2 regions of the Desulfosarcina variabilis str. Montpellier genome follow, and region 1 is predicted to be linked to the other one. Evidence: riboswitches for the same ligand, from Rfam matches in the RefSeq annotation. Region 1 holds a riboswitch; the other holds the start of a gene.
The links. Region 1 has a riboswitch for cobalamin ahead of Dvar_RS32430 (helix-turn-helix transcriptional regulator). Riboswitches for the same ligand answer to the same signal wherever they lie in the genome.
Positions count from the first base shown of each region.

Region 2: another riboswitch for cobalamin. It lies ahead of Dvar_RS05185 (hypothetical protein); the one in region 1 lies ahead of Dvar_RS32430 (helix-turn-helix transcriptional regulator).

Region 1 covers NZ_CP159846.1:7,167,460-7,182,469, reverse strand. Annotated here, with positions in the region: gene Dvar_RS32445 (TonB-dependent receptor) at 55-2,115, shown strand; gene Dvar_RS32440 (ABC transporter ATP-binding protein) at 2,182-3,945, shown strand; gene Dvar_RS32435 (ABC transporter ATP-binding protein) at 3,942-5,690, shown strand; cobalamin riboswitch at 5,868-6,074, shown strand; gene Dvar_RS32430 (helix-turn-helix transcriptional regulator) at 6,262-7,200, shown strand; gene Dvar_RS32425 (TonB-dependent receptor) at 7,360-9,444, shown strand; gene Dvar_RS32420 (methyltransferase) at 9,502-10,515, shown strand; gene Dvar_RS32415 (ABC transporter substrate-binding protein) at 10,550-11,716, shown strand; gene Dvar_RS32410 (helix-turn-helix domain-containing protein) at 12,357-13,358, shown strand; gene Dvar_RS32405 (heavy metal translocating P-type ATPase) at 13,671-15,010, shown strand, end outside.
Region 2 covers NZ_CP159846.1:1,169,067-1,185,320, forward strand. Annotated here, with positions in the region: gene Dvar_RS05165 (hypothetical protein) at 41-571, opposite strand; gene Dvar_RS05170 (hypothetical protein) at 1,002-1,328, opposite strand; gene Dvar_RS05175 (type II CAAX prenyl endopeptidase Rce1 family protein) at 1,473-2,642, opposite strand; gene Dvar_RS05180 (hypothetical protein) at 2,656-3,900, opposite strand; partial or broken gene Dvar_RS05185 (hypothetical protein) at 4,656-4,886, opposite strand; cobalamin riboswitch at 5,275-5,459, opposite strand; gene Dvar_RS05190 (IS1634 family transposase) at 5,595-7,256, opposite strand; gene Dvar_RS05195 (CPBP family intramembrane glutamic endopeptidase) at 7,843-8,664, opposite strand; gene Dvar_RS05200 (DUF3786 domain-containing protein) at 9,033-9,653, shown strand; gene Dvar_RS05205 (hypothetical protein) at 9,926-10,720, shown strand; gene Dvar_RS05210 (hypothetical protein) at 10,751-11,281, shown strand; gene Dvar_RS05215 (CooT family nickel-binding protein) at 11,355-11,543, shown strand; gene Dvar_RS05220 (hypothetical protein) at 11,556-11,900, shown strand; gene Dvar_RS05225 (FmdE family protein) at 11,927-12,550, shown strand; gene Dvar_RS05230 (FmdE family protein) at 12,590-13,660, shown strand; gene Dvar_RS05235 (flavin reductase family protein) at 13,751-14,323, shown strand; gene Dvar_RS05240 (HU family DNA-binding protein) at 14,349-14,627, shown strand; gene Dvar_RS05245 (DUF4136 domain-containing protein) at 14,736-15,287, shown strand; gene Dvar_RS05250 (class I SAM-dependent methyltransferase) at 15,345-15,974, opposite strand; gene Dvar_RS05255 (ABC transporter substrate-binding protein) at 16,189-16,254, opposite strand, start outside.

The DNA of each region.
Region 1 (15,010 bases):
AAGCCTTTGTGGTCTGGGCCCATTTCATTGCATGGGCAAGGAACAGGAGGGGGGATGAAAAATCTGAGTGGCTGGATAATGGGAGGACTTTTGCTGGTTTGCTGTATTGCGACATCGGGTATTGCCGGGGAGCAAACGGATGTCAGTTTGGAAACGATGACGGTTACGGCCCAGAAGCAGGAGGAAAACGTTCAGGACGTGCCGATGAGCATATCCGTGTTCGGCGAGCAGGACATCGAGGACAGGAAAATCCAATCAATCAGCGAAATTGCGGATTTCGTGCCCAATTTTATGGTGTTCAATGAAGGTGGACCGGGCATCAATACACCATCCATGCGGGGGATTCATGCACCGTTTCTCTCCTATACGACGTCGGTCGGGCTTTTCATCGACGGCGTACCGGTTTTGTCGGCATTCGGATATGAAGATGCACTGCTCGATATAGCGCGCATAGAAGTTCTCAGGGGACCGCAGGGCACCCTGTATGGTAAAAACACGGAAGCCGGTGTCGTCAATATTATCACCGCACAGCCTGACAACCAGTTCCAGGGGAGAGTCAGCGGTGAATTGGGTCGGATGCTATCCGCTGAAGCCGGGGATAAGCTAAAAAAAGACATCTCGTTCAATGTGTGTGGCCCGATACAAAAGGATAGACTCTTTCTGGGCCTGGCCGGGCAATTTTATCAACGCGATGGATATATCGAGAACATAACCGCCGGCGATACCGCCGATGACAGAGAACACTGGTCGGGTAAGGCCCATCTTCGATGGACACCGATGGATCAACTGGATATCTCATTGATTGCTACGATGCTTGAACATGACGACGGATCGATAAATATGAGTTTGGGGGAATACGGCGCGGCCATGTACGGGGTTTCCATTCCTGGGGATCGCAAAGTTGAATCCAATCTTGATGGAACGCTCACACCACGTGAAAATTCGCAAGCGCTAAAAATTAAATATGATATCAACAACTCGTTTACATTGACGTCGATTACCACAAGAAGAGCGTACAATGATAAAGCCGATGGCGATTTAGATTTCACCAGCCAGACGCTATCCCATGTCGTAAAAGATCATGAATTAAAGGCCATGGCCCAGGAGCTGAGGCTGAACTATGCCTCGACGCAATTAAAAGGGCTGTTCGGCCTTTATTATGACAATGACTATAAAAATCTGAAAACCGAGATCAAATCGGATTATCCAAGCATAGCCAGTGTCACCGACAGGGATATTGAAGGGGACACCTACGCCGCCTTTGCCAATGTTACCTATGGACTGACCCGGCACCTCAATTTGATTGCCGGCTTGCGCTATGAACAGCAGGATCAGGAATTTGAAGATAATCTCGACGATAGACAATTCGACGATTCCTGGGATGCCGTTACACCCAAAATAGGCGTGGAATACCATTTTGCCCCCGAGATCCTGACCTATGCAAGCGCGTCAAAAGGGTATCGTTCCGGTGGATTCAACGCGTCGGCACCAAACGATTCTCCATACTACAGCTATGATGAAGAGGAGTTGTGGTCCTATGAAATCGGAATCAAAAACATGTTGCTGGACAACCGAATCATTCTCAACGGCGCGGTTTATTATATGGACATCAGCGATATGCAGGTCAATGATGCCGTCTCGCCAACCCTATCTTACCTGACCAATGCCGCAAAGGCCACGGGGAAGGGGGTTGAGGTGGATGCAGTGGTCAGGGTAACCGAAGGACTGAGCCTCATGGGCAGTTTTGGGTATACGGATTTGGAATTCGATGACTTCTCCGATGAGCTGGGTAATTACGAGGGCAATCGGAATACCTATACGCCGGACTATACCTATACCATCGGTGCGCAATACCGGAATTCTATCGGCTTATACTTCAGAGCGGACTTGATCGGCTATGGCAAGATGTATTTCGACCGGGCAAATGAGTATTCACGGGATGCCTATCAACTCGTCAATGCCAAAATCGGCTACGAAACCGAACGCTTCGATGTCTATCTCTATGGTAAAAACGTTTTTGACGAGGAATACAATTCCTATGGTTATTGGGGCGGATTTTACACGATCTACAGCGATCCGGGAGAGGTTGGTCTGCAAGTGAACTGGCGGTTTTAAATGCCCAATGGCGGTGGCGGAACTGAGATGCCCATACCCGATGAAAGAAACAGCCAAGGGATGATTATGCAAGAAGCAATACGAAAACCGAACGGGATACTGGATTTTGCCGCCCCTTACCGGGGCAGACTGATTGTCTCCGTATGCGAGCTATTGCTCAGCGGCGTGGCAAATATGGCGGCCTATCTTGTGGTTGCCCATATCTTTACGAGACTATTTGCCAACGCCCCTTTACCCACAGGCTATATGGTTACCGTGGCAGCACTTGTTCTTGTTTTTTTGCTCGTAAAAACCGGCCTTGAGTATCTGGGGCTGGATCACTCCCATTTTGTGGCCTACAGCATCCTGGCCAACTTGAGAGCGGCCCTTGCGGAAAAGCTTTTGAAAATGCCCATGGGAAATGTCCGGAAAAGGGGGCATGGGGAAATCAAAAAGAATTTTGTCGACAATGTCGAGGAAATGGAACTGCTTTTGGCGCACATGATACCCGAGGGCATCGGCAATATTGCCACGCTGGTTGTCGCCATGATCACGCTTTTTGTCATCAGCTTTAAAATGGCCCTGGCAACACTGGGCGTGATGCTTATCGGGATGACCGCCTTTTTGCTCGTCATGCTTCAGGGTGTAAAAAAACTGAAGGCCTATTATGCGGCCTCAAAAAACATGAATGACAATATCGTTGACTATATCAACGGCATGGAGGTCATCAAGGTTTTTAACCAAACCGCCACATCCTATAAAAAGTACAGCGATTCTGTCACGGATTTCAAAACCTACACCGCCGACTGGGCCAAGTCCTCATGGAAATACACGGCCATTTACAAGGTGGTGATGACCTCTCCGCTTCTTTTTGCCTTGCCCGCGGGGTTGTACCTCCATATGGCCGGGGAACTGGCCATCGGCAAGCTGGTCCTTTCGATCATGCTGGCCCTCTCCATGGGCGGCCCGCTTCTGCGGTTGATGGCTTTTGCACCCGCCGTTGCCGTGCTACGTGAGAAATCCGCCCATCTTCTGGCCATTCTCCAGGAGGAAGAACTGTGCACCAGTGGTCATCCTCAGATGCCGAAACGCTTTGATATTGACATATCGGATTTGTGTTTTGCCTACACGGACAAGAATGTATTGGAAGATATTCAGCTGTCTTTTGCTGAAAATACCTTGAGTGCGCTCGTGGGTGAATCCGGCGCAGGCAAAACCACCCTGGCAAGGCTTCTGGTTCGCTTTTGGGACTATCACAGCGGGGATATCAAAATCGGCGGGATCTCTGTCCGGGATATTCCCGTTGATCATCTGATGCAGTGCATCAGCTATGTGTCCCAGGACAATTTTCTGTTCCGCATGTCCATCAAGGAGAACATCCGCATCGGCAAGCCCGACGCCACCCAGGAAGAAATTGTCAAGGCCGCCAAAGCCGCCTGCTGCCATGATTTCATCATGCAGACACCCGGCGGATACGATACTGTTGTCAGGGCGTCCGGCTCGACCCTGTCCGGCGGGGAGCGGCAACGAATCACCATTGCCCGGGCCATCATCAAAAACGCGCCGATTATCATTCTGGACGAGGCAACCTCCTTCACCGACCCCGAAAACGAGGACAAGCTCCAGGATGCCCTGGGGGAGTTGATTTTTGGCAAAACCGTGATTGTCATTGCCCATCGTCTGTCCACCATTGTGCATGCGGACCAGATTGTGGTGCTCGATGGCGGCAAGGTGCACCAGGCAGGCACCCATCGGGAGCTGATGCAGTCAAGCCAGATTTACAGGCGGCTGTGGCAGGCCCATGAAAAAGTTGCCGGGTGGAGTATCAACGTGGGAGGAGGCACCAGATGATTGCCTATTACAAACGCATCATGGCCTTCTTGGGCCGGCATCGGAAACGGGTTCAGCGGGGAATCTTTTTGGCCTTTTTTGAAAGCCTGTTTGCCAATGTGCCGGTGGCCATGCTTCTTTATGCCTTTACAAAACTGGCCAATGACACGCTGACTGAAAGCGACATTCTCCTGGTGTTTGTGGTCATGCTGTCGGCGGTTCTCATCAGGATACTGCTCGCCTGGTTGATTGATCATCTCATGTTTCTGGCGACCTACGATGCCTGCGAAAGGCAGCGGCTTGGTATCGGCGACCGGTTCCGGTATTTTGCCATGGGATTTTTTACCCGGGGGAATCTGGGCCGGGTCGCCGCGATCATCTCGACCGATCTCACCTTTATTGAGGAAAGGGCCATACGGGATCTGGATATCATGGTCACCGCCGTTGCCATGACCCTGATCGGCTGTGTGATGCTGTCCGTGGCCGATGTTCGCATCGGTGCCATTGCCATCATTGTGTCGGGTGTGTCCATAGGGCTTGCCGGGTGGATAGAAAAGATCTGCCGGGAGGAGTCGGCCCTCAGGCAGGAACAGCAGGGCAAGCTCACCGAGGCCATCCTGGAATACGCCATGGGGATTTCGGTCATCAAGGCGTTCAATATTGCGGGGAAGAGAGCCAAGACCGCCAAAAAAGCCATCCGAGATACCAAAGCGGGCAGCATCCGGTTTGAAAAACGCTATATCCCGCCTGGTTTTGTCTACAAGGCGGGCTTTCTTGTGGCCACAGCGTTGATCCTATGGACCAGCCTTGTATTTTACAAAGACGGAACGCTTGGCATTGAGTTTACGCTGGTTTTTGTGATCTTTGCCTTTTACGTGTTTTTGCCGGCCATGAATCTGGGCGGCGCCATTCCTACCTTTGCAGTGGGAGAAGCAGGCCTCAATCGTTATGAGGCGTTGAAAAATCAACCCATCATGGGGAGGGATGGCCGGGATATTATCATCGACAATCACGAGATTGGATTCCAGGACGTCAGCTTTGCCTACGATGACAAAACGGTGTTGAAAAATATCAGTTTCACCGCCAGGCCCGGCACCATGACCGCACTTGTGGGGCAATCGGGTTCCGGCAAAACAACCATTGCCAATCTCATTGTCAGGTTCTGGGACGTAAACGAGGGCGCGGTTACTATCGGCGACACGGACATCAGGCAAATGACCACCGATTGTCTGCTGGAGAATATCAGCATGGTGTTTCAGCGGGTCTATCTGTTCCATGACACCATTAAAAACAATATCAGATTCGGTAAACCCGATGCCACCGACGAAGAAATCATGGCTGCGGCCCGCGCGGCAAGATGTCATGATTTTATCAGCGCCTTGCCCCAGGGGTATGACACCCTGGTCACCGAAGCGGGAAGCTCTCTTTCCGGCGGTGAAAAGCAAAGAATTTCCATCGCCAGGGCCATCCTCAAGGATGCGCCCATTGTGCTGCTGGATGAGGCCACGGCCAGCATCGACCCGGATAACGAAAAATACATTCAGGCAGCCATCGGGGCGCTTGTCAACAACAAAACCCTGATCGTCATTGCCCACCGATTGTCCACCATCCGGCATGCGGACCAGATTCTCGTCATTGACAAGGGAGAAATTGTTGAACGCGGCAGGCACGAGGCGTTGCTGGAAAAACAAGGCGTCTATCATCGATTATGGACGAAGCGGATAACCGCCCGCAGTTGGAAAATGAAAGGGAATCTGGTTAATTGATAGGCTCCCACGGGCAGCGGGGTTCCTTCATCAAAAAGAACCATAGCGCGTACGATTGCAGAAACGCCCATGATGCCCATGGAACTGGATATTGCCAGGCAATAAAAACCTAAGCTCGACAATCGCCCAGTTTAGGAAAACGATTGACATGGCACAATCTGAGATGTTTTAAACAACATCGTTTGTTAATTCGCAGGCGTTCGCAAGGACCTATGAGGGAATCCCGTTAAAGTCGGGAGCGGACCCGCCGCTGTAACACATATGCTTTGACTGGTTCAAAGCGGGCATCCTGGCAATGCGTGTCACTGTTCGGCAATGCTCGAACGGGAAGGCCGCCGGGATGGATGTGAAGCCAGAAGACCTGCCTGCGGATGGGCTTGTCATCGCTCCCGGGTAAGGAGTCAATTCGGCCTGTCGTTGCGCCGTCAGGGATTGAACACGGAATCCCCGTTTCCATTGTATTGTGGAAGCGGGGATTTTTATTTTGATCTCAAGCAACTGATTTCTGAGGGAGGAAATGACTTTGAACGGTTGATGGACTACCCGGCCTAGCTTTCAGGAAACGGTTGAAATGAAAAAAATATCTCTATCGCTTCAAGTCCTAACGGATATAACCAAAAATGAACGGATCACCCTTTCCCCGTCCATAGGAAAGGGGCACATTCAAAGCGTCCGTCTTAAATCCGGGATGCAATTGATCACGATGGATTATACCCTTCGACGACCCATCGTCCTGGAGTATGTTCCTCCCCTGGCGCCCCTTGGATTTGGCTTCTGCCTATCGGGCTGCAGTCGCATACAGCCGGCGGGCCAAAAAGAGGAAAAGGTGGTCAAGCCGGGTCATGCCGTTTTCAACTGTTTTCCGAACATGGCCGGTCTGATTGAAACCATCGGGACGGAACGGTTCTTGCGCGTTACGATCCTGATGGATCTGGAGCGGTTTTGCTCCTTTGTCGAAGCGGAGATGGATGTCCTGCCGTCACAGCTTGAGAATCTGTCAGCCGGGATATCCCGCCATGAAGGCCAAATTACACCGGCCATGCGCACCACAGTGTTCCAGATACTCAATTGTCCGTACCAGGGACTGGCCCGGCGCCTCTTTCTTGAAAGCAAGGTCCTGGAACTGATGGCCCATAAAATCGATCAAATCGAAGCCATTGAGAGCCTGAACCCCAACACCAGGCCACTGCCTTCCTCGGACATGAATCGTGTCCGGGAAGCCGCGCGTCTGCTGGCCGGTGATCTGGAAAACAGGCCCGATCTGAATCAACTGGCCCGATCGGTTGGAATGTGCCGAAGCAAACTGCACCGCTGTTTCCGTATGGTTTACGGTATCACCCCCTTTGAATACCTGCGCAACCGGCGTCTTGAAACGGCCATGGCCTTTCTTTCCGACGGACGCATGAACGTCACTGAAGCCGCCTTTATGGTGGGCTATTCCAGCCCCAGCTACTTTACCAAGGCCTTTAAAAAATATTTTGGTTACCTGCCCAGTAAAAATTCTCATTAAAAAAGACGATCGGGCTAATAAAAGAGCGTCAGTTACCAGCACCGGTCCAGCATATATACTATAATCTGCAGCCTTGGCAATTTGAAGTGCTCTCGGTTGGCCGGAGTATGCGTGGTTGGGTCCGTCAGATCAAAAAGCCTTGATGCGAAGAAGGGAAGCATGATGAAAATGTTTTTAAAACCATTGATTTTGCTATGCGCGGTTATTCTGCTGTTTTCAGCCATCCCGCCGGTCATCGCCGGACAAACACCCCAAAATGAGTCTGAAACGTCAGATTTTCTGGAGCCCATGACAGTCACGGCACAGAAAACAGAGGAAAATGTTCAGGACGTACCCATGGGGATCACCGCATTCACGGCGCAAGGGGTTGAGGACAGGAAAATTGAGTCCGTGACTGACCTTGCCGATTTTGTCCCCAATTTCATGATTTTTTGCAATGGCGGCCCTGGCATGTATTCACCGTCCATGCGAGGGATTCAGGCCCCCCTTGAGACGCTGACGGTATCTGCCGGACTTTTTGTAGACGGTGTCCCGGTCCTGTCAAATATTGGATTTGAGGATTCATTTCTCGATGTTGAACGCGTAGAGGTACTCAGAGGGCCCCAGGGGACCTTGTATGGCAAAAACACGGAAACCGGGGCGATTAATATCATTACCCGGCAGCCGGACAACGATTTCCGGACCAGAGTGTCCGCCGATGTAGGCAAGCTGCTCTCCAAGGAGACCGGTGACGGCTTGGCGCAGACCTATACCGCAAACCTTAGCGGCCCTATCCTCGCAGACAAGCTTTTTATCGGCATTGCAGGTAAATTCCACCAAAAAGACGGGTTTATCGAGAACACGACAACCGGCGAACCCTTTGATGATAGAAAGCACTGGTTCGGCAGGGCCCATTTGAGGTGGACACCGACGGATCCGTGGGACATCTCTCTTGTTGCATCAAAAATCCAATACGACGAGGGTGGGGTAAAGATGAATCTGGGAGAAACCGGGGCGGCCGCTTTCGGGATGCCTGCTGCTGAGTATCGCAAGGTATCTTCCAATTTTAAAAGTGAGAACAATAGCGCATCCCAATTCCAATCCCTTAAAATCGATTATGAGGTCAACGGGTCGTTTCAACTGACGTCGGTCACGGCGCGAAGCGTCCAGGATGACAAGCTTGCCAATGATTGGGATTTTAGCCCGGCAACATTGATGCATACCGATAAGGATAGTCAATACAGTAAATTGTCCCAGGAACTGCGCCTGGACTATGACAATGGTAGCCTGAAGTGGCTTACGGGAATCTATGCTGATAAGGATCTCAAAGATATCCATACTGAAACCTTCTCAGACTATCCCAGCATGGCGGGTGTCAAGGACAGGGAGATTGACGGGACGGCATACGCTGTTTTTACCAACCTGACGTATCCGCTGTCTCAGCGGTTCAGCCTGGTTGGCGGCTTGCGCTATGAGACGGAAGAGCAAACGTTTGAAGATCATATCAGCGGAAAGAAAATCGATGATTCATGGGATGCGATTACTCCCAAGCTTGCCCTGAAATATAGTTTCTCACCGGCAATGATGACCTACGTCAGTGCCTCCAAGGGGTATCGTTCCGGCGGATTTAATTTTATTGCCTCGGATCCGCAATACTACAGCTTTGATGAAGAGGACTTGTGGTCATATGAAATCGGCGCGAAAAGCACGCTGTTTGACAACCGGTTGGTTGTCAATGCTTGCGCTTATTTGATGGATATTTCCGGCATGCAGGTGACCGAGTCTGTTGCACCGGCTGAAACCTATTTGACCAACGCAGCCGAAGCAACCGGCAAGGGGATCGAGCTGGAGATGACCACCCGCGTCACCGATGGGCTTAGCCTGATTGGCGGCTTTGGATACATCGATATTGAATTCGATGAATTCAAAGATGTGATGGGGGATTATGCAGGGAATAAAAATCCCTACGCCCCGGAGTACACCTTTAGCATTGGCGCCCAGTACCGTTTTTGCAATGGCTTATATGCCAGGGCCGATCTGATCGGCTACGGAGAGATGTACTTTGACAAGGCCAACGAATACAAACGGGATGCCTACCAAATCGTCAATGCCAAGATCGGATATGAAACAGCGCATTTTGATGTCTACCTCTATGGCAAAAATGTTTTCGACGAGCAATACGATTCTTTTGGCTTTTGGAGCGGTTATTACGCCGTTTACAGCGATCCGGGAGCGGTTGGGCTGCAGGTGACTTGCCGATTTTAAAACCATGCAGGCAAACATGGGATAAATAATACAGAGAATTTAATAAGGAGACTCCGTATGCAAAAATTACCTGATTTAGATATTCGAATGGATACACTCTATGACATCATCAATGGTCGCACCAAAACGAAATTGCTCCTTACCGCCATTGAATTGAACATTTTCGATTACCTGGCAACGCCGCAATCCAGCCAGTCGGTGGCCGCTCAGATAGGCACCCACCCCATGTACACGCGGTTTTTGCTGGATGGTCTGACGGCATTGAAGCTGCTGGATAAAAAAGATGGCTGTTACCACAACCGTCCGGACACGCAAGCGGCCCTGCACAGTCAGAGCCCGGCCTACCAAGGCCAGATGTTTTCCATCATGGATAAAATGTCCGCCGGTGTTCTGGCGGATATGGGGCATACGGTGCGCTTTGGTCCCCGTGACGCGCCATCCGATTTGGGGGGTGAAGCCATCTGGGAAGCCTATGCCCGGTCCATGGCCAACTACGAACGGGGGGGGACCGCTCAAAAAATGGCCGCCAGGGTCGCCCAAATCGATGGTTTTGAATCCTTTGAGAAAATGTTGGATCTGGGTGGCGGACCGGGGCTACACTGCATTGCCATCGTGGCCGAACATCCCAGCATGAGAGGGGTTGTTTTTGATCAACCGGCGGTAACCAAGGTGGCCGAGGAATTCATCACCGAGTATGAGATGGCCGATCGGGTAACGACCATGGCCGGTGATTACCTCAACGATCCCATCGGTGAGGATTATGATCTGATCTGGGCCAGCGCAACGCTCAATTTTGCTCGCTTTGACCTGGAGACCATGATCAAAAAGATTTATCGCGCCCTCAAACCGGGGGGCGTATTCGTCAGTCTGGCCGATGGCGCCACGCATGAGCGTACCCGGCCGGAGGCATTTGTATTGAGCTGCATGTCATGGATGTTTTCGGGACAGGATTTGATGTTCAATAGCGGTGAAATCGCCGACGCCATGCGAAACGTTGGGTTTTCGGCCGTGGACAGCACGATTGTTGAAACGTCCATGATGCCCTTGGAGCTGGATATTGCAAAAAAATAAACAATGGTGATGAAAACAGAAACCAAAGAGAAAAATGAGGAAAAAATCATTAGCTGCTTTGCTGGCTATCGTGCTGCTCATCGTCCACGTCGCATTGGCGAGCGGGAAAATCTGGCAAGAAGGAATTCAGGCACCGGGTAATACTATTCTTAACCTGGCAGCGAGCCAGACGCATACAGTAAAAAAGGAATCTTCCTCCCAAACGGGCTATGAGACCATCACAGACGGCATGGGCAGGAAGGTTACAGTCAAGCATCCGGTCAAACGAATCGCCTTCAGTCATATCGCAACCGCTGACGCGTTAATGATTCTTGATGCCTGGGATAAGGTGGCCGGAAGATGCAGGCGATTGGATGAGACGATATTTCCCGGTCTTGATAAAATTGCAGTGGTCAAATCCGGACAAAATGTATATGAACTCAACTATGAAAAAATATATGGTGCCGGAATAGATCTTTTTCTCGCGGCCAACATCCCGGTCAGCGGGTTTGATGAAATGGTAGCCCACCTGGAGCCGAATATCCCGGTTGCTGTCCTTGATTTTCATGACGCTTCACAATTCATTGCCAATCTAGAGACGCTGGGGGTTCTGATTGGCAAAGAAAAAGAGGCAGAAGCGTATATTGAATGGTTCAACGCTATTCTGGAAATGATATCCAACAGAACAAAAACAGTTACAGACAAACCAACGGTTTTTTTTAAAACCGGATGGGGCAGCGTCGACGACATGCAGACGTTTACAGATGAATTAGCCGGGATCCCAAAGAGAAATGAAATAACCGGATGCGCTAATACTGCAGCGAAACTGCCGTCAAGGGGGGGATGGGTACCCTCTGTTGATGCGGAATGGTTGGTTACTCAAAAGATAGATATGCTGATCATCATGGATTACATTCACGGCGGGTTTGGTTTCGGTGTTGATGATCCTGCGCTTGTGCGACACCATCGACAACAGGTAATGGATCTGCCAGCCTTTTCTGGCAGTGAAGCGGTAAAAAACAATCAAGTGTACGTGATACCGGTCGAGTTTTTTGCCACGCCCCAGTTTATTGTTGGATACGCCTATCTGGCCAAATGGTTTCATCCGGAACTGTTCCCGGATCTGAATCCCCAAGCGGTACACCAGGCGTACCTCAAAAGGTTTATGCGGCTTGATCATGATCTGTCCCGGAACGGTGTATTTGTTTATCCGAACAAATGATCAAAGATTAGAAATTGTATGAACAGAGAACTGCAAAATACCGCAACCCTTGGCAGACCCTTATATATCGAGGATCTCTTCCGCAGCTGGGGGTGGCGCGAATTTGGCAAAAATATTTGGTGGCGGCATTCTTTCAGGACCTTGTCTGATTGTCGGTAACGCTTTCATTTTCTCCTGGATGGGATTGACTTACGGAAAATGGGTGGGAATGATATCGCCAAACGTTTGGGATACGTGCCGCAATCATCCGCTCATAGCTGTTTTATCTAACGAAAAATAAAAATGGTTGACAAAGCCCTGGAGACACATCTATAGAAATAGATCTGCCTAACTAATTTAGGGGTTCCTTACGGTATGCGGCCGATTTAATGGTGCGTATGAAGTGAAGGCGTTTTTGGGGGGATCGCTCAAGCCCAATGCGCCTTTTTTTTATTTCAAGCTTACGGTGCGATCAGGTGTAACCCCAATGTTGCAAAAACCGGAGGGGAAAAGATGGAGAAAGATTCGCCCCATTCTGGAATGCACCGGTGGTTGATTCTAAAAATGATCGTCGGATAAGTCTCGTATTCGATGGCTGTAGCAATTGGCGGTTTTTCTCAATCTTTTTATGCAACATTGGGGGGCAACAAGGAATAGTCAGATGCTGGAACCCAATCATATTTGTTACACGCCCCAGAACGGTCTTTGTGCCCAGACCGCATTGAATCTAAACTGTAATCTTATTGAACGATTCGAATGCTGCTGGAGCGGCGCCGGTACTTTTGGTAATCTACGATTCATCAAAACCGAAATCCGGCCCGGATTCGACGTCTGGACCGGTGATTGCCAGTTTCACAAACCCATCCATTTTTCGCTCACGGATCATCCCGCTGCCTTTGCCTTCAACTTCTGCCTTTCTGGAACAGCAATTTGTCGATATGGTCGTCAAAAACAAACCGTTGAAATGTCGCCTGGAAAACAGGGGGTTTTTTATTGCCCGGATCCCAACGGAACCAGCTATATGGATGTGGATATGACCTTTCGCCAGGTCGAAATTATCATCTTACCCGAACAGCTGCGATCCTACTTTGAATCTGATTTACCATCGATTCATCCTGCTTTGCGTAACATCCTGGAGAAAAAACAGGACAATCTGTTTTGCCATATTCAGGCGATTACACCAGCTACGCGTATAGCTTTGCAGCAACTGCTAAGCTGCCCATTCGGCGGCATACCCCGCAAGCTTTTCTTTGAGAGCCGGGCCCTGGAACTGATTGCCTATCAACTCCAGCAGCTCTCGGATGACTCGCATAAGCCCCCGCCAGACGGGTATCGTCTGCATCCGAGCGACCGAAAGCGTACCGTACTGGCCAGGGATCTTCTGGTCAGCAATCTGGAAAACCCGCCTGGACTGAGCCAGCTTGCCCGGGAAGCCGGTATGTCCCATCCCAAATTGAACCGGTGCTTTCGCCAGCTATACGGCATGACAGTTTTCGAGTACTTACGCACCGAGCGTCTCAACCAGGCCAGACAAATGCTCGACCACGGCCTTAACGTCACCGAGACCGCCTACGCCGTTGGATACGATAGCATCAGCCATTTTTCCCAGGCCTTTAAAAAACAGTTCGGCTCTTCTCCCAGTCGTTGCATTGGCGCGCCTTAGGGTGCAGGAAAAAAATAATTGCACCAGATTGCGCCGGAATTGCGTCCGTCTACAAGGCGCATTCGCCGGTGCATATTTGGAATCTGTGCCGGTGGATGGAACGCCGTAGACGGGCACAAGGACAAGCAAGATGGTGTAATTATTTTTTTCCTGCGCCCTTATACCATCGCCGTTTAAAAAAGTTTGACAAATCCTGCCCGCCTGCTATTAGGAATCTCTATTTTTGATAGGGCTCAAAAATACATTTTGTGGTTATTTTTCGTGGTGGTGCCGCTTTACGCGACATTTCAGAATTAGAGGTGAAAAGGAATCGTGTCTTCAAACGTTTTTTTTGTCCGCATGATCATTGCTGCAGGGGCGGTGCTCGGATTTTCATGGCACCATTTTTCAAATTTCAAACCGCCGTTCTGGATTGGTATGGGGTTTTATATCGTCTGCTTTGCCATGTACGCCCGGGCCATGGCTTTGGCCATGGTCCGGACCAAACGGGTGACGGCGGACCTTCTGGTGGTGACGGTCATGATCGCTACCTTTCTGGCCGGAAAACCCCTGGGCGGCGCCCTGGTGGCGTGGTTCATCAGCCTGGGGCTCGCCGTCTCCCTGACCATCATCGAAAAAACCCGGCGCCGGATCGACGCGCTGGCCCGGGAAACGGGCCGCAGTGTCCGGGTCATTCGTCAAGAGAAAATAAGGGTTCTGGCAGTGGATGAAGTGCTCCCAGAAGATGTGGCCATTGTTCCCCAGGGAGAGATGATCCCGGTGGACGGCGTTATTGTGGAGGGCAGTGCATCGGTGGATGAGTCCGCCCTCACCGGCGAGCCCTTCCCTCAGTTCAGAAAGACCGGCGATGCCGTGCTCTCGGGCGCCGTCTGTCTTTCGGCGCCTATCAAGGTCCGGGCCGAAAAGGCCGGTGACAAGGGGTTTCTCTACCTGCTGGCAAAAGAAATGCGTGATGCCATGACAGCGAAACCCAAAATGCATCAGACCGCTGAACGGACGACCCAGGTTTTCATATCCGGCGTGGTGCTTTATGCCATTGGGGTGTTTGCCGTCACCTGGTTTTTTTCCGGGGATGCGGCGGCGGGGCTTTCCCGGATGGCCGCCGTAACCGCAGTGGCATGCCCCTGCGCATGGGCCCTGTCCGTTCCCACGGCCTTTGCCGCCGCCATCGGCGGGCTGAGCCGACGGGGCATCCTGGCAATGGGCGGCGTGCCCCTGGAGGCGGCGGGACGCATCGCCAACGTGGTGCTGGACAAAACCGGCACCGTCACCACGGGCAGACCCACGGTGGCAGCCATCGAATCCTTTGGCTCCTCAAGGACGGAACTGCTTCGCATCGCCGCCTCGGTGGAATCGCAGTTCAGCCATCCGATTGCCGAAGCCGTGGTGTCCCTTGCGGCTGAAAAGGGGGTGCAGCCTTTGAAGACCGAAGGGGCCGAATACTTGCCGGGGCTTGGCGTGAGGGCGCGGGTTGGGGGCCAGGAGGTGATCATTGGGACTTCCGAAACAATGGCCGCCATGGGTATACACATTGATTCGGACCTGAAGATCGAGGGCCGGCCCGTCTGGATTGGCATCGACGGTGTCGTGGCAGGCGTCATCACCATTCAGGATGCATTGCGGGAAGGGGCGCAAAGTCTGGGATGCGCGCT
Region 2 (16,254 bases), 3.6 Mb from region 1:
GGTATTATTGTTTTAGAAAATGAAGAAGCAAAATAATATATTATATTTGGTCAGAATACCCTTCAAAATTTTCAAGATACCAATTTGAAAATTCATATTCAATGTCCAAATCAAGGTCCAAATCAAGGTCAAATTGAAGATCAATGCCGAGATCGAGATCAAGGCCAGTATTCATATCAAGGCTGGTGTCGGGGGGATCAAGGCTGATGTCGAGGTTGGGTTGAACGTCAGCGGCACAATTGACGTCTCCGCTGTTATCCACCGAGGTGCTTTCTCCAGCGCCTGAATTATTCACATCATTATCAAATAGTCCGCTCATGCCGTTATCGTATGGAACTTGGCAAGGATTATCAGGCGAACAATTACCCTCATAAAAGTTAATCCCAGTATAATTAGTCATTATTACATCTTCCATAGAACTACCTGCCTCGCCGGGACTAACAATATCTGTAACAACGTCCCAAATACCATCTACAATACCGCCTACCGGCCCTCCTAAAAGTACTGGAGCTTGAGCATTAACAATATGTTCCATTTCCATAATTTCCAAATTCAACGTTTTCTTTTGCATATTCATTTATTCCTTTCGATTTTTATGGACTAAAATTGCCAATACTTATTAATCTGACTATATCATTATTACCGGAGCTTCATTCCCTGTTGTATCGATTAAGGAAAATTGTTCATTGGAATCACCCCCGCTAAAGGGCTTGGTTCTAGCTTCGTCCACTTACCACTCGTTCCCGCGCTCTGCGTGGGAACGAGTGGTAAATTCGATCTTTAATGCTCTTTGCATTGTATAGATCAACATTTTGAATCTTCTTCCGGAAGAGTTTAAACACTCAATTCGAAAGAAGATTCAAAATGCATTTTTTATCTCTATGTTACGCTATTTATTGAAATAACTTTCGACTCATGAGTTAACTAACAAGTGTCGTAATCCAGTTATAAAAAATTTTTTAATGATATATTAAAGTCCCCAAATATATTGATGCATGTATTCAGTTTCCTCCTCCTCCCCAAACATATTGTTGCATGTATTCAGTATCCTCTTCCATATCAAATAGTCCGCTCATGCCATTATCGTATGGAACTTGGCAAGGATTATCAGGCGAACAATTACCCTCATAAAAGGTATACCCAGTATAATTAGTCATTATTACATCTTCCATAGAACATCCTGCTTCGCCAGGACTAACAAAATCTGTAACAACGTCCCAAATACCATCTACAATACCGCCTACCGGCCCTCCTAAAAGTACTGGAGCTTGAGCATTAACAATATGTTCCATTTCCATAATTTCCAAATTCAACGTTTTCTTTTGCATATTCATTTATTCCTTTCGATTTTTATGGACTAAAATTGCCAATACTTATTAATCTGACTATATCATTATTACCGGAGCTTCATTCCCTGTTGTATCGATTAAGGGAAACTGTTCATTGGAATCACCCCCTTTCTTCAATTATTATTAAAGAACAAATAGTGATCTAATGATTAGATTATGCATTGTATGAATAATGGTCGGAAGCCAAATTGTACCTGATTTATAAAAAAGGAAGCCAAAAAGCATGCCGAGTACAGTACGCTGAATAAAGAAACCTAAATTAGAATTATGATGGCCTAAGGAAAAGATAATTGAGCTTATAAAAATGCCTATTAAATTTGGATATTTTTTTATAATTGGTATTTTTTTTCCAATGCGGCAAAAATAATTTTGTATTATTTCGCGATAGGTGATTTCTTCATATATTGATCCCATAAAACAATCGTAGAACACTCTTATCATTTGAATAACTGGTGGAAACGTCGTTTTATCAAATAAATATGCTTTTAGTATGTATCCTCCGTCCAAGGCTAATAACGATATTGTTATCCATACAATAGCTTTTTCTTTCTTGATTTTTAAATCGCCAAATCCTATTTCTTTTCTATAAATGATACACGGCAATATAAAAACAATAGGTAAAAGATATAGCCAATTGTACAGTATGAAGTTTATTTTATTATAACCAATTGTTGTTTTAATGCACGCTACTTTTTCAAAACCAAAAGCGTGGCCATAATTAGGAAACAATATATGGTATAGTTTTAAAAAAAAGTGACTCACGGTGGGAATAGTATAAAATTCTAGCCACCGTAGAAACCTGCAAATGATCAGCGCCAAAACCATCAAACCGTTTGGTGAATTTATCCTTTTTTCGGTGCGCAATAATAAAATTTTTAAAACCAATAATGTCAGCAGAGGAATGAAGGCGATATCAAGGATGAAAACGATATATACCACAAGCACATTAATTGATTTAATAAAACCGTAATCGACTTTTGAAAAAGTGAATCTAATATGGTAAAAACAATATAAGGCCGTTACAAATACAATGTAGAATAGTGTTTTAAGTGTGTTTTTGTTTGTGCAAGAAAATTTGCGAAAATAATCAAACCCTCTACGTGATATAAAAAGTAGTAAAGGAATAAAAACTAAATACATTATTATTAATTTGCCAAGCGTCCATAGACAGATATTGTAGTGCGTTGCATCCAACCAAAACAAAGTTATACTGAAAATGATAATTACAATAAGATAGTCTTCGAATGAGAGTTCGAATATTCTTTTTAATCGGCAATTACCTATTAAGTTCATGCTTTAAAAAACCTTAATCAATTAATGATATAAGCTGTGAAAACCATGCCTGTTCCATTTCATCCAGTTTTTTCCCGAACATTTCGTAAAATTTTTCCGAGGTCTCTGAATTTATCCCTATACTGTCAATCCATCCAATAAACGCAGGCTCTCCAATAGCGCTACAAAGATAGCGAACGAAACTATGCGCCTGATGGTAACAAATATTGTCATCGGTTATTGAATTATCGATATCCAGCAAGGTGTGGATCGCTTTAGTCTCCAATTCTTTATACGTGAGCAGTTCTTTTTTCTTTATCAAATTCAGTAATTTCCTGTTCGGGTCGGGTCTGGAAAAATATTCGCATACTCCCTCCTCAAGCCATAGAGGAAGACAAATATTGTGATTGCTCAAAAGCATATGTACGATTTCGTGAGCCATTCCGGCCTTGAACCGAAGACTTTCCCAGTTCTCATACCTTATCTGGTTATGATCAATGACGAGGACACGACGCAAAGCCACGAAGCAACTTATCCAGGGTGGGCAAAAAGAGTTGAACCAAAATTGAGTAAGCTCATCTCTTTTATCAGCAACATAAACTATCATTTTTTGACGTAGCGGTTTGAACTTCTCTTTAAGCTTTGTTGAATAGAGATTTTGACTCATTTGGGCTAATTTTTTCGCCGGCTTGCGGTTTTTAGGTGAGCATAAGCATATAAAATTTTCGGTCTCGTATCTTTCTTTGAGAGATACGGATATATTTTGATTGAGATATTCGAGCTCTTCATCTCTTGTTGCCGGAATTAGGATATAATTTCTCTGTAATTTTTGTATAATCTGCAAAATATTTGAAATATGGTAATCTTTTAAAAGTGAAATTGGTTTGGTAACATGTCTGAATGCGTCAATAAACTCTATCATATCCGGCGATACTTCAGCAGTCTTACCAGATAAAAAATGAATAATCCTGTGTCTATTTGAATTTCTTTCAACCTTAAGTTGCCGCGAATGGATAAGTGGTTTTTCAAGAATTTTTTTGTCAGACGTTGAAATGTTGGAAACTGTATGCGTTGACTTTTGTATTGCAAGAGTTCGTAAATACTTATCAAATGCTGATTTTGCTACCTTATATTCTATTTCAGGACTGCACAATGCCCCGTTATCATAAGGTTTTATCCCTTTTAAATTTCCTGCAAAAGCACTTTTCAATTTGCCTTTGCGGTAACTTGGTTGAACAAAATTTAACTTTTCTTTCATATCAATAATATGCTGGGACATTCTATAATCCTCATTTCAACAAAGATAATATGGTAGTCCTTCGCATGTAGAGGTCATACCTGCGAAACCTTATTTCTAAGCTCATTGTTATAGTGGTGAATAAATTCCAGGATCGCCCCAATGTGATTCTCTTTATTTTGAAAATAAAAACGTTTTTCGGAAGAGACGTGAGGCATGTTACCTCCCGGTACAATTGAATCTTTCGATAGAACTCGTTTTTCCACTATTTATGCTAACGGGTTGATGCCTTTTATCAATGACAATTTCTTCTAAAGGCATCTCACAAGAGCTGTTGGTTTAGGCTTAGTTTAATAGAATAGTAACTTCGAAGAACTAATCTATAGAACAGACGGCCGTTTAATGAAAATAACACACGAAAGTAAGGAAAACGCAGTATTGAGGACAAGTCAGAAAGTAGAAAGCAAGACAATACTTAAAAAAGTATACTGCTAATGTTTAGTTTCTCATTTACAAATAATTCATTTTCTCAAGAAGAGCTAAATAACAAGAACCCCGAACTACTATAATTATGAAGTGGTTTGAGATCTTTTTCTTCTTTAGAAGCTATCCATTAAATGTTAGGAATTCAGAAATCCTGGTCATTTCCTATATCGATCAGGCAGGTTTTCTGACTTTTGGATCATTATGCCGGTTGACTGGAAACCAAATCCGGAGCTAGAACAAGATCATGAACATTTCCTTCGGTCAGACAAATACGCAAAGGATTTCCCAATGCGTCTACAAAAGCATGGACTTTAGCTGTCAGGCACCCGCGCTTCGACCGAATTCCTGATTGAAGTGCCACCTTTTGCCCCGGTCCCATCCTGGTGGACCTTTGCATGGGAATCGTCGATCATGATCGATTCTAAGTCGGCATCCTTCGATACCACCAAGAGGATGTCATCCCAAATGGCCAATTTGGCCCACATGGCAAACCGTTTGTAAACGGTCTGCCATGGACCGAACGATTCAGGCCAATCGCCCCAAAAAGCTCCTTTTTTTTACGCACCAGCAAGGGGGCCTATAATTTTCAATTTCTCATCTGATATCTCATGACTACTCATGCTGAGAATATCAACATAACTGATTAAAAATGTTAAGGCTTTTTTAGAAATAGCCCCTATATTTATGGATAAAACATTAAAAATGCAGTATTGAAGACGGCTCAGAGGAAATAAAACTAATAGAATGTCATTTAAGAGATACTGCAATTTAACTTCTTTGTTAGCTTTTCACCTATCAATTCTCTATGAAAAATGAGACAAACCAAAAAAATCTCGAACTACAATAATTATAATTATAAATAGTACGAGATATCCAGCACTCCTCAATAATAAAATAGTGAAAATGAGGAATGAAGACATCCACGCGAGACATTCCCTATATCGATCAGGCAGGTCTTCTGACTTTCGGATCATCCTACCGGCTGCGCCTTCCCAGCCTTAACGACCAGTGGCGTCCTGCAGCTTTCGTCCCCGATCACAGCGGCGGGTCCATCCCCGATTCTCACAGGGTTCTCTTTTATGCTTTAAAAAAGCGCCTGATCAAATATTGTTAGATAAGAGACAAATGTTAAAATGTTAAGAGACGATTTTGAAAATTACCTTAATACGAAATTAAATGAGAAGAAAAATTTATTGATAACGTACATTCAGCACCCCAACGGACACCTATTTGACTAATTTTTATGTTCTTTAGGGGGCGGTAAACACGTCTGCAGTGACGCCCAGCGCCTTCAAATACTCCAGCTGGAATGATTTTAAAGGTTTTGCCAACTGCCTGTGGTTGCCGATGGTGATGACCATGATGGAAGTAAACTTGGTAGTCATCATGAAAGCGGTCGGTTTTCGGGTTTTCCGGCGAACCCAGCCGGGCAGTTCACAATCGTTGGTTTCGACATATTGGCGCATGGAACGCTCCATCAAGCGCCAAATCAAAAGAGAGATCAACAACACCAGACCCAATACTTCGATCCTACGGGCCTTCTTCAAAAAGATACTGTTTACGATGGCAGGATCTTTCAGAAAGCTGAAGTTTTGCTCAATACCAATTTGGCTTTTGTACAACGAAAGCAGCGCTTCGGCGGGCCAAGCCGCCTGCTGATCCAAAAGGTTGGTCAACAGGACAAAACAACCGGCTTCTTCCCTGATAGGGGCGACCTTGTCCGGGGCTTCGGTAACGGTTGTTGTCACACAATATTCATAGCGCAAGACCTTTCTGGGTTTGTCGAGGGCAGGCCGGCCGCGACCATATTTGGGCATTTCTTGAACATCCGTCTGAAGGTGGTGGTAACTGGGGTCGGATTGCCGGATCAGTCTGTCTGCCGCGGCCTGAGCATCTGCTCGGCAATAGTACACGGTATCCGTGACTTTCTTGCAGTCGGTGTCGAGTTTTTTGCGGTCCTGCTTAAGCATGCGGTCGATACGTTTGTGACGCCTTTTGTCATGAGCGCTGGAATGGACGACGATTGCCCGGTAGGGTTTCCCATAAAGCTCCACGGTACCGTCATAGGCCCGGTAGTGAGCAACGGGTCGATTGGGACGATCGTGTTCTTCAGCCAGAGGACCGATATCGATCCAGTCATCTTCGAGCACGGCTTCACGAATGATTCGGCTGCATTCGTTGTAGGTCGCCGGCAACCGGGATAAAAACCAAGTCTGGTCACTGCATTTGGCAAGATTGTTCTCGGTGACGAAGGCTGAATCGGCCACATAAACATAGGCTCCCGGCTCAAGCCCATGCTTGGCCATGTATTTCGAGATGTTGGTCAATAGTTCATTGTTCAAGGTCTTGTCCGAGGCGTTGCCGTGGGTGGTGGTACCCAAAATAGGGATGTTGCGGTCGACACACAGCATCGACACTAAAAACTGTTTGAGATCTGGACGTTTATCCTTGCTATAACCGTAGGTAATGTCAAAGGGCGGACCCGCCAGAACGAAATCACCGTAAACACTAACGGAAGTGGTGTCGAAGTGAAGCCGACGAGGATCGACGGCAAAGACGGTTAGGGCATTCTGTGCAATCTGAGAAAAGATCTTCTGGGTGCCGGTCTCGAAAATTTGATCCATGGATCGCCCAAGATTGTAATCGCAGAACCGTTCCGGTTCGATGTCACTGCCCAGGAGCAATGCCGTGTCTTTTTCTTCGAAGAACTCTGTCAATCGGTAAAGCGGGGTACGACCAGACAGCGTGTCGAGGACCATGGCGAATACCGCCATGCCTGGGCTCAATTCCATCTGTGAGTCGACCATTTGATCGATGGTTTCAACCAAACCGATTTTCTGAGCATATGCTTTGACGATGGGCAAATGCCTGGCATCGGTGATGGTCATATTTTCGGTATCGAACGGTGGCATCTGCCCCTCCTTTTTGAGCGCGATGGTAAAGGTTCGGGCAGTGTAGCAGCAACTACTTGAAATGTCTAGATATTTTTTATTTCATGTAAATACAATACGTTATATTTGATATGGTGTTGTTTTTGCTGAGTAATAAATTGTTTAAAACCTATGCGTAATGGGTGCGGAATGTAAGTGATAAGACGAGAAATTAAATTTTTTTGAGAATTATTCAGTTGCTGTATTCCAGGACAATCTGCAGGCAAAGTAAGTGATCTTTGGCGACGGTGCTAACGAATAACGATACATCCTGTATCTCAATCCCAAGGAGGGAATCCAAGCGCCGGCGAAAGAACCGAGAGGAAGTCGTAACATGCCTTGAACATGAGTTGGCCAAGTATCCCAAAGACGATACCATCAGCCTGGAGGACGGCGCCAAAGGCTGCAAAGGGTTGATGGTCATCGAGCGCTGATTTTGATCTTTCAAAAGGCCCAGATCAAAATTTCAACGATGTATCACTGGCTATCCCGCCGGATCAAGGCACATCTCATACATTACTCCAACTCGGATGGTCGATCTTTTAGATCAACTTGAACTCCATCCATTTTACCAAGAAAGTACAATTGTTATAAGAATACTGCTATTCCAGACAATGTGCATGAACATCGATGGGAAAAGACTTTTCGAATGCCTTCGTAGGTAGACCAAGGCAATTGCGCCAATTAAGGGAATAAAAAAACTTATTGGTAAATGTAAGACGGCAAAAAATAGGCACACAGAAGCATCTAACGTGTACCGTACCCATTTTTTTCTGAGTTGATCGTGAGCTTCTTCCAATAAAAGACCGCGAAAAATAATTTCTTCAAAAATTGGTCCCAAAAAACCAATCGTAAGAAACCCGGCGAATATACATAGAAAATCGCGATTTTTCAATGAGGCAGTAAAAGCAATGACCAAAGGATGTATCTTTTCGCCGGAATCACTTAAGCAAGTTTCAGGAATAAAAAATAGAACAAGAGGCATAAAGGATAGCAACAATATTAAGGTGATGGTTTTATCTAACCTAAATGGACGCAGTGGGATAAATGAATTTGGCCAATCCTGGTTTCTGAAAACCAAGATAATTAAACCTAAACCACCGGTGGTTAAAAATAACTGAAAAAATAAAACAAGGCCGCAAAATGCCTGATTCTTTAAGGCATCAGCAATTGTACTTATCAAACCTAAAGGGAAATTAAGACCCGTACTAAAGAGAAGAAGGCCCAAAATCCATAAGATATAATCGGTCGAGGTTGGCACGACACCTTTAATTGCAGGCTTTATGATTGAATATGTCAAGACTAAAAATATTGCAGGAGGAAAAAATCCCCAAAATAAAGCCAAGATAATTATTTTTGATCTGCCGCACCATTTTTGAGGATAATTCATTTAATACTATTTTTTCTGGTTTTTTACTGCCCACTTAAAAGTAGGGGACCGGCCGGCCGCCCCTACACACCATGCCTGCTACCATATTTTTACATAACTCGGTTCCAAATGCGGTTGCCCTGATCAAAACAATCCGAACCATTGACAGATAACGCATTTTGTTTTACATAAAGCAAGTCCTTTCATTAGGAAAATGATCGGATTAAAAGAATCAAAAAATTAAATCACACAATAATACAATAACTTAAGCCATGAAGGCCTTCCTCACATTGTTAACGGTTGGTCATTATGGCTTTTTTTATGGCGGTATATAAGGAAGTTGCATGGTAACCATTTTTTAAGAAAGGGAACCGAAATATCGGATGTGAATGACACAACACGAATCGGTATATGAAAAAAATTATGAGATTTACCGTTCCCGCATTGGCGCTGTCGATTTTGCATCCGCCGCTTCCACGCTCGGATTGTTATCAGCGGGAGACGGCTACAAAATAGACTTTTTCGGTCAGACCTATTTCGTTTCTCAGGACGGCATTCAGGATGAATGTGGAAAGACGCCGGATTACATGCTCTGCGTAATTCTTGCCAAATATCTGATTCTGTGTCCTGATCAAGTATATCTGGATGAGGCTTGGTGTGCCTTCAGGGATTTCAAGAAGGAATCCCATTTTTTAAACGTCAATTATTTTAGAAGTGACACAGAAAAAGTCATTGCTGATACATTTTCCGGGAAAATTGATAAACTGGAACGCATCTGCGAGCAATTGGACGGTCAAAAAGAGAATGAAGGGTTTAGCTATGATCTGGTGATGCGATTCAAGGTATTGCCACGCATTTCGTTGCTTTTGCTGTTCAATGATGGCGACGATGATTTCGAGGCTTACGGCACGGTTCTTTTCCAGAAACAGGCCGAGTACTATCTGGATCCGGAAAGCCTGGCCATGACAAGCGCCTATTTGGCGCAACAGCTGAGAGCATTCGAAAAGTAACAAAAAAGGTATTTACAGCTTACGCATTTTAATCTAAAAGAAATGTGCTCTGCCATTAGAAAATGGCATTTCACTTAACACCCATATTTTCTCTATTTTCAAGTAAAGCCACGAAGGCCCAACGATCAATTATCAAGCGGCCGTCGTGGCTTTTTTAATCCTCTCGGCTGTATTCGATATTAGAAACGTTCCATTGATTTAAGATAATGACGCTATATTTCCGTGGCCTGCGGGAAGGATTCGTTCTGAACCATAAATATAAAGAGAAAAAAATGAGAATTCCTGAAAGCTTTTTTGTGATCTACCAACCCAAATACACGGTTCCTTGTGTTTTTGATCTTAATGAACGCGGCACATTCCCAAATCATCCATCCGTAACCGGAACCTGGGGATTCCGTGTGCTTGCTGACACCGATTTAAAAGCCAGTGTCCAGTTCGCTCATCTGGTTCACCGTCCCGGAAAAGATCCGCAAACTGGAAAAGCCTATGAGTGGATGGTGGAAGAAACGTCGATCGATCTGGATGATCAATTGACTCTGGATTCAGCTGCGGTTGAAAAGAAAATCACGGATTCGGAAATTCGTTCGGCATTGATGGACGCATTTAACGAATGGCATGACAACTTTGTCCCCATGAAGAAAAAAAAGGTGGATATTGAAGAGTTGAAACAAAAGCTCGGCAATGTGGTAGATGAGTGTAAAGAGCGCATTCGTAAGGAACTGGTGCGTAAAAACCAGCATTGGGTTTCTTCCAACATTCCCCGTCGTATCCATGATTTCAAGTATGGGCTGTACAACCACGTCAAGGAAAGGCTTTATCAGGAATACCAGAGCAATGGAGGGGAAGATTCGGAGCCGAACCTATTAAAAAAGATCGCCTTGTTTAATCGCGTGCTGGATAATTTTGATCATGAGGACCTGATGAAACCGGATGGGACTGTCTGGAGAAACGAAGACGAAATATGGCAATGCTGGATCGGATTCGCAGGTTCCGAAGATGAGGCATATCGGATTTGTCGAACAATGGATGCCGTATTTAAAGACCTTGAATTGGATGAGGTCGGTTGAAATGCATAAATTAACAGATAGGTGAAGATAATGAAAAAGGTTGTCATCCTCGGACTGGGTGATGTGCTTCAAGGGGATCGTGGCGCGGCCTGCCGTGTTTTGGAATCCGTGGCCAAGGAGACAGCCGGCAAATCTGTTCATATCTCCTACCTGGGTGGCAACCCCAGTTTTGCTGGCGGATTGATGTACAAAGCGGATTTGGCCATAATTGTCGGTACACTCAGCCTGTCCGGTGTCCCCGGCGGATTGCATGTGTGGAATGGTAGTGTTTTCAAACAGCATGCGGATTGGATTGCCGAAGAAGATCCGGCCGTCTATCGTTTACTTACTGCTTTGGCAAGGGCTGATCTGGCCGACGGCTTTCCCGAAAAGCTGATTTTCATCTGGATCGAGCCCAAGTCGATGCAAGGTTACCAAATTTCTAAGCCGGTCCGTGGGGCGATTGACATGGCTGCCCGAAGAATCCGTAGAGAACTCTTGGTGCTGGGGTGGGAGGAAATGGAACAACAGCAAGAATCGTCAAATGCACCCTTGGCGGTGGCTTGTATGGATTCCTGGTAGGTGACCGCGGCGTCAAATAATGCATTCCATTTTTTAATTTATTGAGAACGCATGACATAAGGAGGTCCCATATATGTGCGAAGCCAATGCATATCTGATCGTTAATGGTAAGGAGCACCTGATCATGGAGGCCGTAGACTTGGTAGAACCAATAGGAAAGAACGAGTGGGTTCTGGTCAGCATGTTCGGAGAGAAAAAGACGGTAAGCGGGCGTATCAAGAGCATGGAGCTTGTGGATCATCGTGTGTTGTTCGAACACTGATGCAGGTGGAATATGGAAACCCAGACCCAGCAAAAAATGGTCAAACGGGCCGCCCCGCGCAGCCCCACCGAAACGGCCATTACCTGCCGGCCCTACGTTAGCCACCGTACGGTGCAAACAGCAGATGGTGTCATGCGCAATTTTTCGAGTTATGGATCCTATGTGGAAACCTCTGGTCAGTATAAATCCGGAACCATTCTGATTGTGCGGATGCTCCGGTATCCATCGGTGATTTCCACGATGCAATGCGATAGTCAACCACGCACCATTTGTCTGGCGGAAGTAAAATGGTGCCGTAAGTTGATAGAGGGAAATAGTAATCGTCGGTATGGCATGGGATTGAAGTATCTGGACTGATGGCCTTTTACAGGAGGGAACGCAAAATGATCGTAAACATGGCCCTCAAGCGAATTGCAGATTTTCACGGACACCTGTGCCCGGATCTCGTTATCGGCGGCAAGTTGTGCGAGTACATTCAGCAGACGCTGCCAACCGACGAGCCGGCCAATGGTATTTCAACGATTATCGCTGAAAACTGCACGTCCGCCTTGGATGCGATTCAGGTTATTCTTGGCACGACCATGGGCAACCAGCGCTTGAAAGTCATGGATCTTGGCAAACACAGTTATACCATTATCCCAAAATCGATTTCTAATAGCTTCCGGTTGGTGCTGAACAATCAGGAATATAAAGATGAAGACGCTTTCAAGCACTTGTCGCAGAAAGTGCTGAAGAATACCATTTTGATGGATGAAGTGGTGAACCTGCAAATGATGATTGATGAGCGAGTGAAATATTTGCTCAAGCAGCCGCCGGAAAGCCTTTTCAAAACCGAGATGATTGAGCGGGAACAAGAACTGCCGGAAGTACCCAGCATTTTTCTGACCTGCTGCCAATGTAACGAACAGGTGCTTAGCAGCCATGCCGTTGAGTACGGAAATCAGATCTATTGCTTATCATGTTTGCGACTCATGAAATCCGGGAATCAGTGTTATCGACTACAATGAGAACTTGATTCGTTGAACAATGCGAAAAGGAGTCGGAAAATGAAAGAAAAAAGAAAGTGGATTATCGTCTGGTGCATGGTCTGTCTGGTCTTTTCGGTCACGCATACATGGGCTGGCATAGATTCACTGCGAAGCGAAACTGCAAAAGCACTGAAGCAGGCCATGGCCAAATTGCAATATCCGAAGGACACTGAAAATCTGGTATGTTTGACCAATGCAGGCTACGCCTTGGTCCAAGGTGAAGGCACCCGGGGGTTTTGCAAAACGGTTCGTGATATTTGCGGTGTTTCGGCGGATACCGGCACGATCCTGTGCGTGCACACGGACCTGGACGCTCCCTTGTATTTTGCCCTGGCCCACAAAACCAGCCCTGATACCCTGCCTCTGGTACTCATTTCTCAAACGGGCGACACCTTTGATGTTTCCGGGCCCATAGACGTCTACGTAAAGAAAGGCAAATCCTTCGAGGAATTCAAATCCCTTGGCCGACGTGCCTTTTCCGTGGTGAGTATTGTAAACGGCTGGGCCAATGATTTCCCGGAAGATCTGATTCAGGGCGCATTGTATCATGACCATTTATGCGGTGGTGTGTCCACGGGGTTTTTGACGGTAAGTTACATTAAAAAACACCTGCCACTGTCGGAAAACCAGCGCTATACCTACATTGGTGCACCCGCATGGTGCCAGGACGATTACATCGTAACAGCCATGAATCTGACACCGGGTAAAAGAGGTTATCTTTCCATGCAGTTTCAATGGGATGACGTTTGGAAAACCGCAAAAAAGGAATATGCCGGTATGGGGGGGCTGGTGATCCGCTACGATGAAAAAGCGCAAAAAGGTGATGCAACACTGCTTAAATTTGACTGGCGTCGTGATGATTTACTCAAGTTTATCAATGATCCGGAGTTTGATTTAAAGGACAGAAGCAACCCCCTGATGCATGTTTACTTTTCACGATTTTTTTTGGCGAACAAAGCACATCCCGAGAAATTTCTTTCCGTGATGGCCAGAAAAGCGATTAACAATAAGGCTGATTTGGCCCGTTTGGTGGCCATGGGTGCAAACCCACTTGAGGAGATGCTGGGGAAACGGGTTGCCCAACCTTGAATGGCAAAAAATGAAGACCTTGATTATCTGTTTTTCTCAGACCGGCAATACCTGGAAAATTGCTGAGTTAAAATAAAAAAGGAAGCGACAGTGGAACTGAAAAGTGCACAATTTAAAATGTTTCTGCCAATTCCCGTTACCCTGATTACGACCGTAAATTCGCAAGGTGTCTATAACGGCGCGCCATACAGTTGCGTAATGCCTGTGCTTGGGCCGTTGAATCTTATTTCGATTGCATCCGCATTGCCGCGCGACACTCTGAAAAACATTCGTGAAACCAATGAATTCGTGGTCAACGTGATCGGAAAGCCGGAGTTTCGCAAAGCCATGTCCTGCGCCAAGACCTACCCGCCTGATGTGAACGAGATGAAAGAAGTCGGCCTTGAAACCATATCGTCCAAGAAGGTTGCGCCACCTCGGATTGTGGATGCTGTGGGATGGATCGAAGCGGTGGTGGAAAAAGAAGTTGTCGGCGAAAATTATTCGGTCATTATCGGGCGGGTCTTGTGTTCGGAAGTTAGTGACATTTACTGGGAGAAAGGAAGACTCACAGAGGATCCACTAATCTTACTCGCTCCTCACTTCAGAACATTAGGCGATAGAATCGCCAAGGGTGAGGAGTTTATCGATCATTCGACCCACCCGGAGATGAAACCCTCCTGAACCTGCCCTCGGAAAGGTGTTTGGAATGAACAAACTTGAATTAATTGATAAATTGCGAATGTCTACCAGCATTGCCAAACCCCAGGCTAAAAAGGTGGTAGACGTTTTTTTTAACTCGATGACCAATGCGCTTGCTGAAGGGGAACGGGTCGAGATCCGGGGCTTGTGCACTTTCTTCCCAAAAAGTTATCCAAGCTATGTTGGCAGAAATCCGAAAACAGGCCAACGTGTGACCATTAAGCCGAAGAAACTGCCATTTTTCAAATCCGGTAAAGCGCTTAGAGACCGGATCAATGAAGAATAAGGTTTTACAAGTCATCCTTGAAATGCATCCATGGTTGATTGACAGCTTTGTTAAATGTGCATAATTTGCACTCATTAAAACAACAGACGGAAAATAGGAGGTTAGTATATGAAGAAAAAGATGACAATTTTCTGTTTGCTTGTTTGTTGCCTTGGCATCATCGCCGGCTGCTCGCCAATTTATGGTGTCAAATACGACTACAACCGGCAGATAGACTTCAGCATGTACAATACGGATGACTGGATGCCAGCACCCGATAAAGCCGTCATCAATGATCTCGTTATCGATCGAATAAAAAAGGCCGTTGATTCAGAACTCAGTGCCAAAGGCCTGAAGAAAACCTCACAAGACCCGGACTTCCTGATTGCCGAGCATATTGGCAAAAAGGATAAAAACGAGGCTGATCGCTGGGGCTATGGCTACTATGGTCCGATACTGGTTTATCGAGGTGGATTCTGGGGGGTGGATGATGTTTCAGCTTACCATTATGAAGAAGGCGTGCTTATTCTGGATTTTATCGATGCCGGAACGAAAAAGCTGTTTTGGCGGGGGATCGCCAAGGCGCATGTACAAAATATCGACACGCCGGAGAAAAGCGAGAAGCTGATTAATGAAGCGGTTAAAAAAATCCTGGAGAAATATCCACCGCCTATAAAATAGCAGGCAGGCATCACAAGCTTCCAAAATCCTGGAATCTGAGAATGCTCTAAAATATCTTCAGATCAGATTGGCCTTGAGCAAGTATCCATCGGAGTCATCCGCCCAATATTCGATTTCGAAGCCGCATTGCTCAATCATCGTTTGCATGGTTTGCGGCGGCGGCATCAAATCGTTTGCCACGGCTGAACCGGCCCTGCTGTGCATTTTCTTGATCTCGGCAGAGGAAATAAAATTTGAGATTACTATCCGTCCCCCTGGTTTGAGCATGTTGCTGATTTTGGTGAGGGCGTTTTCCTGATCCTCAAAATGTGGAAAAACCTGATGACAAATCACCACGTCAAAATAATTTTCAAACCCGATTATTTCTTCTACTGGACCCAAATGGATTTCCACCTTTTCATAATCCGAAAGGTTAATGCGGGCATGGGCAACCATGCGCGGGCTGATGTCCACTGCCACAATATACCCGAGCCGGCCGACTTCCGCCACAAGCCGTTCGGTCAACCTTCCGGTACCGCAACCCGGTTCCAGCACCCTTAAGCCTGCCAGTGGACCGGTCACGGCAAATAATCGATCGAACTTTTTCATTTCATCGGGGCCAGAATTCTTGACGGCCCAAGCCTCTCTGGCTTGGGCATCAAAAAAAGCCGCTTTTATGGCATAAGGATCATTTTTTTGTCGTAACATATCTTAGTATTCAAACCGGGTCGGAGGAATTAAAAAAGCCACGTCGGCCGCCTGGTAATCAATGGGTTGGCCTTCATGGCTTTCTTGGAAATGGTATGAACGAGAGTAATGCTGTTTGGCAACTATAGAGTGAAAATGCCATTTTCATAATGGCAAGACATCTTCTTTTTAGAGGAAAACAAATTGGCTGTAAAGACTTTTTTAGATAACTGCATCAGTCAACAAACGGCACCACTCGGCCGATGGGTCCATAGTCAGCCTTCATCTTTTCGTATACCGG